DNA from 3 places in the Streptomyces collinus genome. Region 1 is predicted to be linked to each of the others. Evidence: riboswitches for the same ligand, from Rfam matches in the RefSeq annotation. Region 1 holds a riboswitch; each other region holds the start of a gene.
What was found. A riboswitch is a leader RNA that binds a small molecule or an ion and turns the genes downstream of it on or off. The one in region 1 is predicted to bind cyclic di-AMP.
Positions count from the first base shown of each region.

Region 2: another riboswitch for cyclic di-AMP. It lies ahead of RFN52_RS34620 (M23 family metallopeptidase); the one in region 1 lies ahead of RFN52_RS24845 (C40 family peptidase).
Region 3: another riboswitch for cyclic di-AMP. It lies ahead of RFN52_RS18965 (M23 family metallopeptidase); the one in region 1 lies ahead of RFN52_RS24845 (C40 family peptidase).

Region 1 is NZ_CP133771.1:5,430,253-5,433,296, reverse strand. It holds gene pcrA (DNA helicase PcrA) at 1-1,245, opposite strand, end outside; cyclic di-AMP (ydaO/yuaA leader) riboswitch at 1,560-1,732, shown strand; gene RFN52_RS24845 (C40 family peptidase) at 1,741-2,919, shown strand.
Region 2 is NZ_CP133771.1:7,677,222-7,680,265, reverse strand. It holds gene RFN52_RS34625 (DUF6250 domain-containing protein) at 83-799, opposite strand; gene RFN52_RS34620 (M23 family metallopeptidase) at 994-1,923, opposite strand; cyclic di-AMP (ydaO/yuaA leader) riboswitch at 1,928-2,082, opposite strand; gene RFN52_RS34615 (alpha-galactosidase) at 2,399-3,044, opposite strand, start outside.
Region 3 is NZ_CP133771.1:4,189,224-4,192,267, reverse strand. It holds gene RFN52_RS18980 (MarR family winged helix-turn-helix transcriptional regulator) at 1-259, opposite strand, end outside; gene RFN52_RS18975 (dihydrofolate reductase family protein) at 337-1,467, shown strand; tRNA gene RFN52_RS18970 (tRNA-Met) at 1,533-1,606, shown strand; cyclic di-AMP (ydaO/yuaA leader) riboswitch at 1,895-2,051, shown strand; gene RFN52_RS18965 (M23 family metallopeptidase) at 2,063-3,044, shown strand, end outside.

The sequences.
Region 1 (3,044 bases):
TATCTCCTCGGCGACGAACTGCGCCTCGTCGTGCTCGGTGTCGGCGACGTAGCCGGTGATCCGGGCGCCGGAGCCGGCGTTGGTCCACAGGTTCTTGGGGCGGCGGGACTCGTTGCGCTCGATGACCGCGTTGGCGGCGCTGAGGATCGTCTGTGTGGAGCGGTAGTTCTGCTCCAGCAGGATGGTCGTCGCGTCCGGGTAGTCCTCCTCGAACTGGAGGATGTTGCGGATCGTCGCGCCGCGGAAGGCGTAGATCGACTGGTCGGCGTCGCCCACGACGCACAGCTCGGCGGGCGGGACCTCGGCCTCGGGCGGTACGTCGACGGGGTGCTCGGAGGTGCCGACCAGCTCCCGGACGAGGGCGTACTGGGCGTGGTTGGTGTCCTGGTACTCGTCGACCAGCACGTGCCGGAAGCGGCGGCGGTAGTGCTCGGCGACGTCCGGGAAGGCGCGCAGGAGATTGACCGTCGTCATGATCAGGTCGTCGAAGTCGAGGGCGTTCGCCTCGCGCAGCCGCGACTGGTACATGGCGTAGGCCTGGGCGAGGGTCTTCTCGAAGCCGTCGGTGGCCTGGGCGGCGAAGTCCTCCTCGTCGATCAGCTCGTTCTTCAGGTTGCTGATCTTGGCGCTGAAGGACTTCGGCGGGAAGCGCTTGGGGTCGAGGTCGAGGTCACGGCAGACCAGGGCCATCAGGCGCTTGGAGTCGGCGGCGTCGTAGATCGAGAAGCTCGATGTGAAGCCGAGTTTCTTGCTCTCGCGGCGGAGGATGCGCACGCACGCACTGTGGAACGTCATGACCCACATGGCGTTGGCGCGCGGGCCGACGAGCTGCTCGACGCGCTCCTTCATCTCGCCCGCGGCCTTGTTGGTGAAGGTGATCGCGAGGATCTGGCCCGGGTGCACGCCGCGCTCGGCGAGCAGGTGGGCGATGCGGTGCGTGAGCACGCGGGTCTTGCCGGAGCCGGCACCGGCCACGATGAGCAGCGGGGAGCCGGAGTGGACGACGGCGGCGCGCTGGTTGTCGTTCAGCCCTTCCAGGAGCGCGGCGGTGTCCACGACCGGGCGGGGTGCGCCGTCCCGGTAGTAGGCGTCCCGGTCCGGGGGCGCGTCGAACTTCCCGCCGAACAGATCGTCCGGAATCGACTCCGGAACGTGATCGTCCTCGGGCGGCGGCGGGGGCTCGTCCGCGGGGCCCCGCTGGGCCTGGAGGTTCGCCAGGAAGCTGTCGTCAAAGAGGCTGCTCATCGCTCTCCGAGTCTAGGGCGCCCCACTGACAGCCCGCCGCCGCCCTGAGAACATCGCCGGGCGCCCGACCCCCCGGCGACCGGCCGGCGGCGCATTGTCGCCCTCCATGACCGCATGATCACGGCCTGCTACACCCCCCGCAATCATGGATGAAACGTGACCAAACCCCCTCGATCATTCACTCTCGGCAACGTTCATGACCGAGGTCACGAAAATGTATCGGGCATATCACCCATCAACCTTCACAGGGGCCACACGAGTTGGCTACCGTGCGACCAGGCCGCATGACCCCCACCGGCGAACGTCGCCGGGCCGCGCGGCCTCCGCCGAGTCCGGTGTGCCGCAGTGGCAGCCGGAGCCGGGGACCCAACCGTGAACCTGGGGTGAATCGGCCCGACTCCCTGTGCGGAGAAGGCCGTAGGGCAAACCTTCCGAACCACCCGCCCGAACCCGACAGCTAACCCGGTAGGCGGAACGTGGAAGGAGTCGCCTCCCTTGGCGTCGCACCGCAAGTCGCGTCCTACGGGTACGCGCGTGGCAGGCATACGGACCCCCGCCCTCGCAACGGCGGCCCTCACCTCCGTGGCCCTGCTGTCCCAGTCGGCCAACGCCGCCCCCGAGGCCGACGACAAACCCAGCCTGGAAGAAGTCGAGAAGAAGGTCGACGACCTGTACCGCCAGGCGGGGTCGGCGACCGAGAAGTACAACGCGGCCAAGGAGAAGACGGCGAAGCAGCGCAAACGCGCCGACGCCCTCATCGACGACGTCGCGAAGCGCACCCAGAAGCTCAACGAGGCGCGCGAGGAGCTGGGGTCCTTCGCCTCCGCCCAGTACCGCACCGGCGCCGCCGCCCCGGACACGGCGACGTTCCTGCTGGCGGACACCCCGCAGGACTACTTCGACCAGACCCAGCTGATGGACCGGATGACGGGCCGCCAGAAGGTCGCGGTCGACGACTACATCGCGCAGCAGTCCGAGACGATGACGAAGCGCCAGGAGGCCACCGAGAGCCTGGAGGCGCTCACCGAGTCGCAGGGCGATCTGAAGGCCGCCAAGGCGACCGTCCAGCGCAAGCTCGCCGACGCGCGCGAGCTGATGTCGAAGCTGACCGCCGAGGAGAAGGCCCGGCTCGCGGCGATCGAGAAGGAGAAGCAGGAGGAGGCCGCCCGCAAGGCCGCAGAGCTGGCCCGGCAGCAGGCCGCGCAGCAGCAGGCGCAGGAGGAGGCCGCCCAGCAGCAGGACAGCGGATCCTCGTCGTCGGGTTCGGCGGGCTCCGGCTCGTCCACCTCGACGGCCCCGGCCGACTCCTCGTACGCCACCAAGGCCGACAAGGCGCTCGCCTTCGCCCGCGCGCAGATCGGCAAGCCGTATGTGTGGGGCGCGGTCGGCCCCGGCTCCTACGACTGCTCCGGTCTCACCCAGGCCGCCTGGAAGGCCGCCGGCGTCGACCTGCCGCGCACGACCTACGACCAGGTGAACGCCGGCACCACGGTCCCGCTCTCCCAGGCCCAGCCCGGTGACCTGGTCTTCTTCTACGACGACGTCACCCACGTCGGGATCTACATCGGCAACGGCATGATGATCCACGCCCCGAAGCCCGGCACGTACGTGCGCGAGGAGTCGACCTACTACGACGGCGAGTCGGCCATCCACAGCGTGGTGCGGCCGGCCTGAGAAGTCCCTGCGGGGCCGGTTCCAGTCAGTCGGATTCTCAGCGGTCTGTCGTCGGTCTGCCGTCTGCGACAGATCGCTGAGAAACGCTCCGCAGGGTGGCAGCGATGTCTTCCTGGGGCACGTCA
Region 2 (3,044 bases), 2.2 Mb from region 1:
CTACGCGACCGTAGGAAAGGGTTGACGGGCGGTGAGATAAGCCACTCCCAAAGTGTTCGCAAACTCCGGAATACACCGCTTGTCAGGGGTGTTCCGGAGTGAGTCGCCAGACCCGGAATCCGCTGATCCGGAAATGGCTCCAGACGGTCCGGAAGGCGAAGTGGCCGCCCGTGTAGGGCTGCGGGTCGGTGTGGTCGAAGACGAGCCGCCCGTTGTTCCACCACCGGACCGTCGAGCCGTCGGAGACGATCCGGACCCGGTTGGGCTCGTTCGGGACCAGCAGCGGCTCGGTGTAGTCGAACACCAGGGGGCGGACGCCGGGCTCGCCGACGTAACGGCGCAGCCGGGTCGTGGTGTTGTAGTTGGCCCCGTATCCCGCGTAGTACGTCGTGAGGTGGTCGTACTCGTCGAGGGCGCCGCCGCGCGGAGTCGCGAAGAGGTCGTCCGGGGAGCGTACGTCGGTCGCGTTCCAGAAGTTGTTGAGGTCCGAGACCCGGTCGTTGACCCCGCCCTCGGAGACGGCGGTCGCGGTGTATTCGAGGACGTACGGCCCTTCGAGCCGCTGCCTGAACCACACGGTCGCACCGCTCGGTACATCGATCTCCAGGATGCCGCGGGAGGCGGTGACGGTGCCGCCGCCCTGGAGTTCGGTGGCCCACCGACCGAGGCCGTGACAGAAGTCGTCGCGCGCGACGAGGCGGCGGTGACGGGGCGCGGCGTGCGCGGTGGCCGTGGGGGTGAGGGCCGCCAGGGCGGCTCCGGCGGCCAGGGCTCCGAACGCTCTGCGGGTGGTCGGCACGGGACACAGCTCCTCGGGATCCGCCGGGAAGGCTCTGGAAAGCGCTTGCACTCCGGACGGGATCACTCTGTCCCAACGGCCGCCGCCTGTCGATCCCTTGACGCGGCCGACGGCATGCGCGCACACCGAAGGCCGGACCCGGGGATCGGGGTCCGGCCTTCGGCCGCGTGTCAGGCAGGTGGTCGTGCGGTCGGTCAGCCGACGGAGACGCCGTGCGAGCGCAGGAAGGCGACCGGGTCCACGTCCGAGCCGTAGTCCGGCGTCGTGCGGATCTCGAAGTGCAGGTGCGGTCCGGTCACGTTGCCGGTGGCGCCCGACAGGCCGACCTGCTGCCCGGCGGTCACGGTCTGGCCGGCCGAGACGGAGAGCTGGGACAAGTGGGCGTACTGGGCGTAATGGCCGTCGTTCAGCTTGATGACGACCTGGTTGCCGTACGCGCCGCCCCAGCCGGCGGAGACGACCGTGCCCGCGCCGACGGCCTTGAGGGAGGTGCCGGTCGGGACGACGAAGTCGACACCGGTGTGGTAGCCGCTGGACCACATGCTGCCGGACATGCGGTACGGGGTGCCGACGGTGGCCCCGTCCACCGGGAGGGCGTACCCACTGGCGTTGCCCTCGGCGGCGGGCTTGGCGGCGGCCGGCTTCGCGGCGGTCTCCGCCTTCGGGGCCGACTCGGCGGCGGACGGCTTCGCGGCCGAGGGCTTCGGGGCGGAGGCCTTCGGCGCGGACGGGGCCGAGGACTTCGGCGCGCCCGCGGCCTGCTTGCCGATCGACAGCTTCAGGCCCGGGTGGATCAGCGACGGGTCGGAGCCGACGGCGGCGCGGTTGTCCGCGTAGAGCTTCTTCCAGCCGCCGCTGACGTTCTGGTCGTCGGCGATCTTCGCGAGACAGTCGCCGGCCTCCACGGTGTAGGTGCGAGCACCGGTGGCCTTTTCGGCGGCCTTCTTCTCGGCCGCCGGAGCGGACTGGACCGCCTTTTCCGGTGCCGACTGCGGGGTGGCGGCGTGGGCGCCGGCGGCTCCCATGAGCGGCAGCGCGAGAGCGGCTCCGCCGGTTCCGGCGACGGCGATGGAGCGGGTGAAACGCTGGGTCTTGGGACGGCGGTGCTTACCCTTCGCGGGCATGGCGAATTCCTCTCCGTCGCCTGCGAGGTGAGCTGTCGGGTGCGAGCTGGAGATGCCCGGCCGCGCCGGGGCGCGGCTTAACCCCAAGCCGTTCCGGGAACCGGAACAGGCGTCTTACCTGTGGGTCCCCCGCTCCTGCCGTACGTCGGGTCAGTGTGTGCGGGCTCCGGTCGGCGGCAGGATTAGGCGTCCGTCCGGATTGGTGTGGAACGTAAGCGACCAGGACGCAAACGGACAAGCTTGCGGTTGCCCGTGACGGTGTTTCTCTTGACGCGTCGCCACATCTGCGGTCACCGAGCGTGGATTACCGATCTCCTGCTTTCCCCAACCGCCCTGAATAACGCCAGAATTACGTGAACATGGCAACAGCACATCGTCACGAATATGACGATGGTCACGCACCCCGACCTCATCTCCTTTACGATCGGGGCACGTTATCCCTAAGCGCCTTTAGCGGCCTATTCGGACAGAACGGCTACTTCCGCTTAAGGCGGACGACCGTCGCGTCCAGATCCCCCCGCAGACCGACCCGCAGTCCGTGGTGAAGCAGCACCGCCCCCCGGTGAATTTCGCCTGTTTCGAGGCATTCGTACGATGCGGCCGGGTCGAGGGCACGCAGCCGGAGGGCCGGTACGGGCTCGCCGTAGCGCTGCGCCTGGAGCCAGGCGAGGACGACGGTCTCGTCGCCGAGGACGTACTGCACGGCGCTCAGTCCGCCCCCCGGGGGACGCAGCCGGTACTGGTCGCCGCGTTGCACCACGGGCCGGATCTCCTTGTAGAGCCCCACCCACTCCCGCGCCTCGGCGAGCTCCTCCTCCGTCCACCGCGTGAGGTCGCCGCCGACCCCCAGCACCCCGGCCATGGCGCTGACGAAGCGGAACCGCAAGGAGCTGGCCCGCTGGTTGAGCATGACGTTCGGACTGTCGGTGACCCAGGCGGCCATGACCCGGGCCGGATGGATCTGGCTGAAGCCGTGCTGGATGGCGAGCCGGTCGAGCGGGTCGGTGTTGTCGGAGGTCCACACCTGGTCCGTGCGGCTCAGCACACCGAGGTCGATCCGCCCGCCGCCACCCGAGCAGGACTCGAAGGCCACGCCGGGATGGGCGGCCCGCAACCGGTCC
Region 3 (3,044 bases), 1.2 Mb from region 1:
GCAGCAGGCCGTCCTTCTCCAGCCGCGTCACCGCGTACGTCAGCCTGCTGCGCGTGATCTTCAGCCGCTCGGCGAGATCGGTCATGCGCAGCCGCCGCTCCGGGGATTCCGACAGGACGGACAGGATGGAGTAGTACAGGTGCGGCATGCCGGCGTCCTGCTGGAGCTGCCGGTCGATCGCGTCCTCCAGAAGCAGCGAGGCGGCGACGTACGCGCGCCAGGCACGTTGCTCCTCGGGGGTGAGCCAGCGAGTCGTCATGCCACCAGTGTAAGTTTGTTTCAAACTTGAACCAAGCCCTGCCCAGTCCCGCCGTCCCGACCAGCCGCGGAGCGTCGATGCCTCACCCGTACGTCCTGCTGTCCGCCGCCGTCTCCCTCGACGGCTACCTGGACGACACCGGACCCGACCGCCTGCTCCTGTCGAGTCCGGCCGACTTCGACCGGGTCGACGAGGTCCGGGCCGGTGTCGACGCCATCCTGATCGGCGCCGGCACCATCCGCGCCGACAACCCGCGGCTCCTGGTGAACTCCGAGGAACGCCGGGCCGCCCGCCGGGCCGCCGGGAAACCGGAGTACCCCCTGAAGGTCACCGTCAGCGGCTCCGGCGACCTCGACCCGGACGCCCGCTTCTGGCACACCGGCGGCGAGAAGGTCCTCTACACCACCGACCGGGGCGCCGAACGCGCCCGCGCCCTGGGCCTCGCCGCCGACGTCGTCCCGCTCGGCGCCGGCCTCGACTGGCGCCGGCTGCTCACGCACCTGCACGACGTCCGGGGCGTAGGGCGGCTCATGGTCGAGGGCGGCGGCACGATCCACACCCAGCTCCTCACCCAGGGCCTCGCCGACGAACTCCAGCTGGTCCTCGCCCCGCTCTTCGTGGGCGACCCCGGGGCACCCCGCCTCTTCGGCCCCGGCGGCTACCAGGGCGGCCGGCTCCGGCTGCTGGAGTCGCGGCGGATCGAGGACGTGGTCCTGATGCGCTACGAGCCGACCGCCCCGGGCGCCGGCGCCCTGCCCGCCGCCGCCGACCACCACTGGCTGGCCCTCGCCTGCGACCTGGCCGAGCGCTGCCCGCCGTCGGACACGGCGTTCAGTGTGGGCGCGGTCGTGGTCGCCGCCGACGGCACGGAACTGGCCCGCGGCCATTCCCGCGAGGCCGGCGACCCGGTCGTGCACGCCGAGGAGGCGGCCCTGGCGAAGCTCGACCCGGCCGACCCGCGCCTGCCCGGCGCGACGGTGTACAGCAGCCTGGAGCCCTGCGCCCGCCGCGCCTCCCGCCCCGCGCCCTGCGCCCGGCTGATCCTCGACGCGGGCGTAGGGCGGGTCGTCACGGCCTGGCGCGAGCCCGACACCTTCGTGACGGACGCCGACGGCAGCGGCCTCCTGGCGGCCGGCGGAGTGGAGGTCGTCGTCCTCCCGGAGCACGAGGAGCGGGCCAAGGCCCCGAACCGCCACCTGCCGGGCTGAGCACGGGCCGATCCGTGGGTGTGCACGAGTGGTCCCGCGGATGGCGTACACTGGAGTCACAACGACGCGGGGTGGAGCAGCTCGGTAGCTCGCTGGGCTCATAACCCAGAGGTCGCAGGTTCAAATCCTGTCCCCGCTACTGAAGGCCGAGGGCCGGAATCCGAAAGGATTCCGGCCCTCGGTGCATTTCCCCGTAGCTCATTACGCTCGGTGAGCGAACCACCCCGTTGCGCGTGGTGACTGACGCACCGTCAAAACTCGTCAGTCACTTGCGAAGCGGCCAACTCGCCCGATTTACTCCGGTCATGGCAGGTAAGTCCGCGTGAAAAAGGTTAATGATCAAGTGGAATCGCTGGAATACCCCTCGCGCCTCCATTAACGTTCGATAACGCAGCGCGGTCGTCCCAGCCGTCACAGAAGGCGGCTCCGTGCGCACGCGCCGAATCCCGAAAGGGAACCGGGGAACCACCACTTGGGGTGAATCGGGCGTATACCACCGTGCAAGCACGGCCGGTATACGCGCGTAGGAGACCTTCCTGCTCCGAACCCGTCAGCTAACCCGGTAGGCGAGAAGGAAGGAAAGGAGTACGCCCACGTGGCGTCCAACCGGCCTGCCCCCGCGGCCCCGTACGCGCCGAAGCGCGAGAACGACACCTTCGGCTTCGGCGGTCAGCGCACCGACGAGGGCCCGTTCCAGGAGTGGAACCCCACCGAGGAGTCCATCCGTCCCGTCCGTGGCCGGCATCGCGTCACCAAGCAGCGCGGCGGAGGCCTCGCCCGCAGCTCCACCGTCCTGGGCGTCGGCGTCATCGCGGCCGTGGGTGCCGGCGGCATGGCCAGTGCCCAGACCGGCAAGCCCCCGGTGTCCATCTCCGTGCCGGACCTGCCCTCGGTGGGTTCCCTCATCTCGGACGACGACACCCCCGAAGGTTCCGCCACCCCGCTCAGCAGCCTCGGCACCGCCACGGCCGCCCCCGAGCAGGGCGAGAGCGCCTCCGGCGCCGGCGCCGGCGAGGCCCTGCGCGCCCGGATCATGGCCCAGGTCGAGCACCAGCAGGACCAGATCGAGACCAAGGCCGCAGAGGACGCCGCGGCCGCCGCCGAGAAGGCAGCCGCGGAAGCGGTCGCCAAGGCGCAGGAGGAAGCCAAGGCCAAGGCCGCCGAGGCCAAGAGGAAGGCGGAGGAGGAGGCCAGGAAGAAGGCCGAGGCCGAGCGTCTCGCAGCCCTGGCCAAGCAGTTCACGCTGCCGACCTCCTCGTACACCATCACCTCCAGCTTCGGCCAGGCCGGCGCCTACTGGTCCTCCGGCTACCACACGGGCCTGGACTTCGCCGCCCCCACGGGCACGCCGATCAAGGCCGTCCACAGCGGCACCATCACCGAGGCCGGCTGGAACGGCTCGTACGGCTACAAGACCGTCCTCACCCTCGATGACGGCACCGAGATCTGGTACGCGCACCAGTCCTCCATCGGCGTCAGCGTCGGCCAGAAGGTCAGCACGGGCGAGGTCATCGGCCGTGTGGGCGCCACCGGCAACGTCACCGGGGCCCACCTTCACCTGGAGGTCCACTCCGGCG